2 regions of the Isoptericola sp. NPDC056578 genome follow, and region 2 is predicted to be linked to the other one. Evidence: riboswitches for the same ligand, from Rfam matches in the RefSeq annotation. Region 2 holds a riboswitch; the other holds the start of a gene.
What was found. A riboswitch is a leader RNA that binds a small molecule or an ion and turns the genes downstream of it on or off. The one in region 2 is predicted to bind FMN.
Positions count from the first base shown of each region.

Region 1: linked by a shared signal. The riboswitch ahead of ribD (bifunctional diaminohydroxyphosphoribosylaminopyrimidine deaminase/5-amino-6-(5-phosphoribosylamino)uracil reductase RibD) and the one ahead of pnuC (nicotinamide riboside transporter PnuC) in region 2 are both predicted to bind FMN.

Region 1 covers NZ_JBHTVC010000004.1:33,843-38,191, forward strand. Annotated here, with positions in the region: gene der (ribosome biogenesis GTPase Der) at 1-1,239, shown strand, start outside; gene ACFQ80_RS02670 (hypothetical protein) at 1,247-2,290, shown strand; FMN riboswitch at 2,410-2,539, shown strand; gene ribD (bifunctional diaminohydroxyphosphoribosylaminopyrimidine deaminase/5-amino-6-(5-phosphoribosylamino)uracil reductase RibD) at 2,679-3,746, shown strand; gene ACFQ80_RS02680 (riboflavin synthase) at 3,750-4,349, shown strand, end outside.
Region 2 covers NZ_JBHTVC010000052.1:3,080-7,428, reverse strand. Annotated here, with positions in the region: gene ACFQ80_RS17415 (TetR family transcriptional regulator) at 1-516, shown strand, start outside; gene ACFQ80_RS17410 (hypothetical protein) at 606-1,166, shown strand; FMN riboswitch at 1,262-1,405, shown strand; gene pnuC (nicotinamide riboside transporter PnuC) at 1,531-2,250, shown strand; gene ACFQ80_RS17400 (hypothetical protein) at 2,263-2,733, opposite strand; gene ACFQ80_RS17395 (extracellular solute-binding protein) at 3,034-4,347, opposite strand.

The DNA of each region.
Region 1 (4,349 bases), on a different contig from region 2:
CGCGAGGCCGTCGTGGAGGATACCCCGGGCGTCACGCGCGACCGCGTGAGCTACCCCGGCGAGTGGGCCGGCCGCGACTTCACCCTCGTGGACACCGGCGGCTGGGAGGTCGACGTCGCCGGCATCGAGTCGAAGGTCGCCGAGCAGGCAGAGGTCGCCGTCGAGCTGGCCGACGCGGTCATCTTCGTCGTCGACTCCACGGTGGGCGCGACGTCGACCGACGAGCGCGTCGTGGAGCTGCTGCGCCGCTCGGGCAAGCCCGTCGTGCTGGCCGCCAACAAGGTGGACGGGCCGTCGGGCGAGGCGGACGCCGCCTACCTGTGGTCGCTCGGCCTGGGCGAGCCGCACCCCGTGTCCGCGCTGCACGGCCGCGGCACCGGCGACCTGCTGGACGCCGCGATGAAGGTGCTGCCCGAGGTCTCCGAGCACGGGGAGCTGCGGCCCGCCGGCCCGCGCCGGGTGGCCCTCGTGGGCCGCCCGAACGTCGGCAAGTCCTCGCTGCTGAACAAGATCGCCGGGGCCGAGCGCGTCGTCGTCGACGAGACCGCGGGCACCACGCGCGACCCGGTCGACGAGCTCGTGGAGATCAAGGGCGTGCCGTACTGGTTCGTCGACACGGCCGGCATCCGCCGCCGCGTGCACCAGACGCGCGGCGCCGACTTCTACGCGTCGCTGCGCACGCAGGCGGCGATCGAGAAGGCCGAGGTCGCCGTCGTGCTCGTCGACGCCTCGGAGCCGATGACCGAGCAGGACACGCGCGTCATCTCCCAGGCCGTCGACGCCGGCCGGGCGCTCGTCATCGCGTACAACAAGTGGGACCTCATGGACGACGACCGTCGCCCGTACCTCGAGCGCGAGATCGAGCGGGACCTGGTGCAGGTGCAGTGGGCGCCGCGCGTCAACGTCTCCGCCCGCACGGGCTGGCACACCGACAAGCTGACGCGCGCGCTCGAGACGTCGCTCGAGTCGTGGGACACCCGCATCCCCACCGGCCGCCTCAACGCCTTCCTCGGCGAGCTGGTGGCCGCCCACCCCCACCCGCTGCGGGGCGGCAAGCAGCCGCGCATCCTGTTCGGCACGCAGGCCTCGACCCGCCCGCCGCGGTTCGTCATCTTCGCGACCGGGTTCCTCGAGGCGGGCTACCGCCGGTTCATCGAGCGCCGCCTGCGCGAGACCTTCGGGTTCGAGGGGTCGCCCATCGAGATCAGCGTCCGCGTGCGGGAGAAGCGGCGCCGATGAGCTGCCGATGAGCGCTGCCCCGCTGGCCCGCCGGGGTCGCCTGCTGCGCCTGGGCGTGGCGCGCGACACGTCCGCGGTGCGCCACCTGGTGACGTTCCTGGTGGTTGCGGTGGCGACGGTGCTCGTGACCCGGTTCCTCCTCGCTGCTTCCGGCTACCCGCAGGTGGGCGGCGGCGGTCTGCACGTGGCGCACGTGCTCTGGGGCGGTCTCGGCATGGCGCTCGCGGTGGTGGTGCTGCTCTCCTGGGTGGGGCCGGCGCCGCGGTCGCTCGGCGCGGTGCTGGGCGGCGTCGGCTTCGGGCTGTTCGTCGACGAGATCGGCAAGTTCGTCACCTCGGACAACGACTACTTCTACGAGCCGACGGCGGCGCTCATCTACGCGGTCGTCGTCGTGCTCGTGCTGCTCGTGGAGGCGCTGCACGGGAGGCGGTCGCACCACCCGGCCGAGTACCTCGCGGTGGCGACCGACCGTGCCGTGGCCGGGGTGGCGGGCGGCTTCACCGACGCGGAGCGCGAGGAGGCGCGGGCGCTCGTGGAGCGGGGCCGCGGCGAGCCCGCCGCCGACGAGGTGGCCGCGCTCGTCGAGGCCGTGCCCGCGGACGCGGTCGCCGTGCCGGACCCCGTGCGGGCGCTGGTCGTCCGGGTGTCGGCGTGGTTCGCCGACGCGATGGAGCACCGCTGGGCGGCCGCGGTCGTGACGGTGGCGGTGCTCGGCACCAGCGCGGGGTCGGTCGTGGTGGCGCTGCGGGTGCTGCTCGGCGGCGTCGCGGTCCCGACCTGGGTCGGCGTCGGCATCCTCGCGGCCGTCGCCGTGACGGTGGCGTGCGTCGTGCGGGCGCTCGTCGTCGGCCCGCGCGACCATCGCGCGGGCGCGGTGTGGGTGCGCCGGGGCGTCCTCGTCAGCCTGCTGGTCACCCAGCTCCTCGCGTTCCGCACGGTGCAGTGGGTGGCCGTGGCGGGGCTGGCGGTCGACCTCGTCGTGCTCGTCGCCCTCGGGGTCGCCCTGGGGCGGGACGACGAGCGACGCTCCGTCCGGCCGCGGGCGCGCTGAGCGCCGTCGCGCGGACGCACGGGACCGACGGAGCGACGGCCGGCCCGTGAGACGTCCGCCACTCGGGCTTGCCAGGTGGTCGCGGAGCATGGCACGGTCGGCGGTGACGAGCGAAAAGCTCGCGTGCTCTGGGGTCGGTGAAATTCCGAGCCGGCGGTGAAAGTCCGCGACCCGGTCACAGCCTGTGACCGGTTGACCAGGTGGAACTCCTGGACCGACGGTCAAAGTCCGGATGGGAAGCGCACGCGACGGCTCCCCGTCCGGTCCGTCCCCGGCCCTCGTGGCCGGCGCCGTCCGTCGTGACGACGTCCGGGACCGGAGGTGCGAGCACGTCCCGACCCCGCCTTCCTGCCCCGGGGTCCGCGACCGGACGACAGGGGCAGGACGCATGAGTGCCACGACGGCGGAGCGCGCCGCGATGCAGCGCGCGCTGGAGCTGGCCGGGCAGGTGCCGGCCCGAGGACCCAACCCGCGCGTCGGGTGCGTGCTCCTCGACGCCGACGGCGCGACGATCGCGGAGGGTCTCCACCGTGGCGCGGGCACGCCCCACGCCGAGGTCGAGGCGCTGCGCCGCGCGACCGAGTCCCGCGGCCCGGGCGCCGCGCGCGGGGCCACCGCCGTCGTCACGCTCGAGCCCTGCAACCACCACGGGCGCACCGGGCCGTGCGTGGACGCGCTCCTGGAGGCGGGGGTCGCACGGGTCGTGCACGCCCAGCACGACCCCAACCCGGCGGCGTCGGGGGGTGCCGCGCGCCTGCGTGCCGCAGGCGTGGAGGTGGTCGGCGGCGTCCTGGCGGACGAGGCCCGCGCCCTCAACGCCACCTGGACGCGCGCGCTGGAGCTCGGCCGTCCCGTCGTCACCTGGAAGGTCGCGAGCACGCTCGACGGACGTTCCGCGGCCGCCGACGGAACCTCGCGCTGGATCACCGGGCGGGCCGCGCGGCGCGACGTGCACCGGCTGCGGGCCGGGGTCGACGCCGTCGTCGTCGGCACCGGCACCGCGCTCACCGACGACCCCGACCTCACCGTGCGGCACGTCCCGCTGACGGGGCAGCAGCCGGACCGGGTCGTCGTCGGGCTGCGGGACCTGCCCGCGTCGTCCCGGCTCGCGCGGGCCGCGGCCGCCGGGGAGGCGGTGATGCACCTGCGCACCCACGACCCGCACGAGGTGCTGGACCTGCTCTGGTACCGCGAGCACCGGCACGTGCTGCTCGAGGGCGGTCCCGCCCTCGCCGCCGCCTTCTGGCGCGCCGGTCTCGTCGACGACGTCGTCGCCTACGTCGCCCCCGTGCTGCTCGGCGTCGGCGCCTCCGCCGTCGCCGACCTCGGCATCGGGACCATCGCGGACGCCGCGCGCCTCGACCTCCTCGACGTCGCCGTCCTGCCCCGGGACCCGGACGACCCCACCGACATCCCCACCGTGCGGCTGGCCCTGCGGCCGCGGAAGGAGCACTGAGCCATGTTCACCGGAATCGTGGAGGAGCTCGGCGCCGTCGTGGCCGTGCGCGAGCACGCGGACGGCGCCCGTCTCACCGTCGCGGCCGAGAGGGTGCTCGACGGCGTCCGGCTCGGCGACTCGATCGCCGTCGACGGCTGCTGCCTGACCGTCGCGGAGACGGGGGAGCACGACGGTCGTGCCACCTGGACGGCCGACCTCATGGCGGAGACCCTGGCCCGCACGAGCCTCGGCGGGCGGCGTGCCGGAGACCCGGTCAACCTCGAGCGGGCGCTCGCGGCCGACGGGCGGTTCGGCGGGCACGTCGTGCAGGGGCACGTCGACGGCGTCGGCACGGTGCTCGCGCGCACGCCGGGCACGCAGTGGGAGGTCGTCGAGATCGCGCTGCCCCCGGAGCTGGCGCGGTACGTCGTGGCGCAGGGCTCGATCGCCGTCGACGGTGTGAGCCTCACCGTGGTGGACGCGCGGGACGACGCGTTCACCGTGAGCCTCATCCCCGAGACGCGGGCGCGCACGACGCTCGGCGCCCGCGCCGTGGGGGAGCCGGTCAACCTCGAGGTCGACGTGCTGAGCAAGTACGTCGAGCGGCACCTGGCGTCCGGC
Region 2 (4,349 bases):
GCCGCCCGGCTCGTCTTCGACCACCACGTGGGCCAGCGCGAGACGTCGATCGCCCGGCACCAGCTGCTGCAGCAGGTGCCGGCGCTGCGCGACCGCGAGCTGGTCACGACGCACCGCTACGAGCGCGCCTTCACCGCCTACCTGCGCGACACCCTGCCGCCGGACCGGTCCACCACCACGATGTCGATCGCGTTCGCGGCGTCCGTCGTCGCGGTGCACAACGCGATCCTGCGCCGCTGGCTGCGCAACCCCCACCTCGACCTGCGTCCCGAGCTGGAGGAGGCGTTCGCCGATCTCCGACGCGCCGCCGGCGCCCCGTTCCCGCACGGCGACGGCGAGCCGGCGGCCGACGCGCCGGCGGTCGACGCCGCCACCGACACCGACGCCGTCGACAGCCCGGGCGAGGCACGGACGGTCGCGACGGGCGGCGACGGGCGGCGCGTCGTGGTCACGGTGCTGGAGCCCGGGGCCGGGCCGGACGACGTCGCACGCGCCGTCCGCGACGCGCTGGCCTGAGCCGCCCCGGGCACCTCTTGCCGGGACCGCCCCGCACCGCTACCTTCCAGACACCCGGCACCCGGGGCGACGAGACCCTGGGGGCACCGATGGCGGCACGAGCACCACGGCACGTCACCGCGGTGGCCTTCGCCCTCCTCGCCACCCTCCTGGCGACGGCCCTCGGCGGCTGCTCGGGAACCCCTCGGGTGAGCACCCCGGGGGGCGACGACGACGGGATCCTCGCCGAGATCGGCGTCTCCGACGTCGACGACGGCGAGGTCCACACGATCATGGTCGCGGAGGTCTGCCTGCGGGACAGCAGCGGCGGCACGGTGACCGCCGTCGTCCCGGACCCCGGCTCCGGCCTGGAGGTGCGGCGGTTCACGGTCGGGCAGCCGGCCGACCCGTCGAACGGCGTGGGTGGTGCGGAGGGCACGCTGGACGAGAACGGCCTCGGCGCGATCGCGCACGACGTCCTGGCCGTCTGCGACGAGGACCCTCCCGACCAGGTCCACGTCGAGGTGACCCGCACCTCCCCCGCGGCGTACTCGGCACAGCTCACCCTCGATTTCGTGGCGGACGGACAGCGGGGCGAGCTCACGAACCACGTCTCCCTCACCATGTGCGCCCCGGACGCCACGGAGCCCCGCTGCGCGTCCGACGGCTGACGGTCCGCGGCCACGGCCGCGGCGGGGAATGCCGCTGTGGCATCCTGAGTTGTGCAGGACGCCGCCGGGACCTCCGGTGGTGGAAAGACACGCACGTACGTGCTCCGGGGTCGGTGAAATTCCGAGCCGGCGGTGACAGCCCGCGACCCGGCCTCCACCCGCAGACGCGGGGAGAGGCCGGCTGACCTGGTGTGATTCCAGGGCCGACGGTCAAAGTCCGGATGGGAGGAAGCACGTGCGGCACGCGCCCGACAGGGTGGGTGCCGCCGGGCGTCGTGTCGTCGACGACGGCCCCACGGGGCCCGACGCGGCGAGCGCCGACCCTCACCCCCGGACGCCGCACCTCGGACCGGGAGAGTGAACGATGGACGTGATCGACACGTTCTTCAACGCCACGCTGACCATCGGTGACCAGCACATGTCGTGGCGCGAGATCGTCGGCAACGGCTTCGGCCTCGCCTCCGCCCTCGGCGGCATGCGGCGCAAGGTGTGGGCGTGGCCCGTCGGCATCGTCGGCAACCTCGTCCTGTTCACCGTTTTCATGGGCTCGTGGTTCGGTGACTCGAGCCGCGCGGACATGCTCGGCCAGGCCGGCCGGCAGGTGATGTTCCTCATCGTCTCGATCTACGGCTGGGTGCAGTGGCGCCGGACCGAGCGCGCCGCCCTGGACGTGCGCGCCGACGGCAGGATCCCCGCCGACGGAGGTGCCGCGGTGCACCCGCACTGGGCCTCCTGGCGGGAACGCGTCGGGATCGTCGTCGTCATGGTGGGCGGCACCCTGCTGCTCACCCCGTTGTTCCGCGCCCTCGGCTCGTACGAGCCCGTGTGGTCGGACGCGTGGATCTTCATGGGCTCCCTCATCGCCACGTACGGCATGGCCAAGGGCTGGGTCGAGTTCTGGCTGGTGTGGGTCGCGGTCGACGTCGTGGGCGTACCCCTGCTCTGGTCGGCCGGGTACTACGCCACGGCGCTGATGTACGTGTTCTACGGCGTCTTCACCCTGACCGGGTTCTTCGTCTGGTGGCGCGTGCACCGGCGCGAGCAGGCCGAGACGGGGACGACGACGCCCGCCGTCGCACCCTGACGGCACCGCCCGTCAGTCGTCGATGTCGAGCTCGGTGCCCGGCGCTGCGGCGCGGGCACCGAGACGCGCGTCGTCGAGGACGGTGGCCACCAGCTCGGCGGAGCCGCCAAGCGCCGCCTCGCGCGTGTACTCCGGGATGCCGACGAACCACGACCGGTCCTCGGGCCACACGACCGACGGCAGGGCGTCGTGCCGTCGCAGGGCGAGCGCCGACCCGAGCGGCCCGGTCCACAGGAAGCGGGAGCGGTGCGGGTAGTCGAGCGAGGCGGCGGCCGGACCCTCCACACGCATCGCGGCGAGCTCCGCCGCGGCCTCGGCCTGCGCCCGACGCAGCTCGTCCCGCCCGGCGCGCGCCTGTCGACCCCACTGCCACCAGCGCGGACGCTCGTCCGACACGTAGAGCGCCGCCATCCCCGGCGCCGTGGCGGGGTCGTCGCCGTGGTCGTAGAGGAAGCCCCAGCCCTCCCACAGACCGACGTGCACCGCCTGGCCCCCGGTCCCCGCGGCCCGAGCACCTCCAGCAGCGTGGCGAGGCGATCGTAGGCGCCCTCCGGCACGACGTCGCGCTCCTCCGGCTCGTCGTCGTCCAGGGGGAACGGCACGACGGCGTACGCGTCGTAGACCGGTGGGACGATCGCGTCGACGGTCGGGCCGAACTCGCCGAGGAGCGGCAGGATCCACTCCCCCGCGCTCGGGTCGTCGTCCCAGCGGGCGCGCGCGAGGGCCAGGTCGTCGGTCATCCCTGGACCCTACGCACCCGGGTGCGCCGTGAGCCCTGACCGCTCAGAGGGTGTCGTTCATGGCGTCGACGAACCCTTCGGGGTCCAGCTCGCCGGTGAACACCTGGTGGAGGTGGTCGAGCAGCGCCGCCGCCTGGTCGGACGGGACGGCCTGGTCCCAGGAGAGCTGGAAGTGCGGGGCCGAGTCGACCATCTCGTACACCGCTCGCAGGTACTCCGCGCTGTCGCCGTCCGTGAGCCGCTCGTCGATCCCCCGCACGGGAGGCACGGTGCGGACCGTGAGGAACGTGTCGACCGCCCGCTCGGAGTAGGTCTCCGCGTTGAGGAAGTCGATCGCCGCCTGCTGGTCGGCGGGCGACGCGGAGGCGGACACGGACCAGAAGTTCGCGGGGTTGCCGACGACGTTGTCCGGGTCGCCGACGCCGCCCTCCACGGTGGGGAACGCGCCGAAGCCGATGCCGCCCGCGGCGACGAGCTCGGGCATGGAGGTGACGAGGTCCGGATAGATCCACGCCCCCTGCAGCAGGAACGCCGCGCTCCCGGACACGAGCATCCCGACGTCGCCGCTCGAGTCCGCCGTGACCTCCGTGAAGTCGTCGCCGAACGCGCCCGCGTCGACGAGCGCGCGGATCTTGCGGAGCGCCTCGACGAGGGCGGGGTCGGACCAGGCGTCCGGCTCGCCCGCGACGACGCGCTGGAAGACCTCGGGCCCGCCGATCCGGTCGGTGAGGTACTGCAGGTACATCAGCTCGGGCCAGCGGCTCCCGCCCGCCAGCGCGACGGGCCGCACGCCCGCCTTCCGGAGCACGGGCACGGCGTCGAGCAGGTCGTCGAACGTCTCCGGCGGCTCGATCCCGGCCTGGGTCAGCACGTCCGCGTTGTGGTAGAGCAGCACCGGCTGGGTCTGGTTGGCGGGGACGGCGTAGGTGCGCCCGTCCACGGTGCCGTTCTTCGCGACGGAGGGCAGCGCCTTGTCGAGCGCGGGGTCCACCCGGCCGGTGAGGTCGAGGACGTCCCCGTCGGCCACGTAGCCCGCGAGGTCGCTCCCGGCCCAGCCGTAGACGAGCGTCGGCGCCGCGTCCGCATCGATGGCCGCGCGGATCTCGTCCTTGTAGACGTCGTTCTCGAGCCAGCCCACCTCGAACGGCCGGTCGGGGTGCTCGTCGTTCCAGCTCTCGAAGGACCGCTCCAGCACGATGTCGCTGCCGCCGGAGAGCGACCAGGCCGTGAGGCCCTGGACCGGCGGGCCGGAGGACGTGTCCGGCTCGGCCGCAGGCACCGTCGTCGAGCCGCACGCCGCCACCGCCGTCGACAGCGCCAGAACCCCCACCGTCAGGCAGACCTGCCTGAGCCGCATCG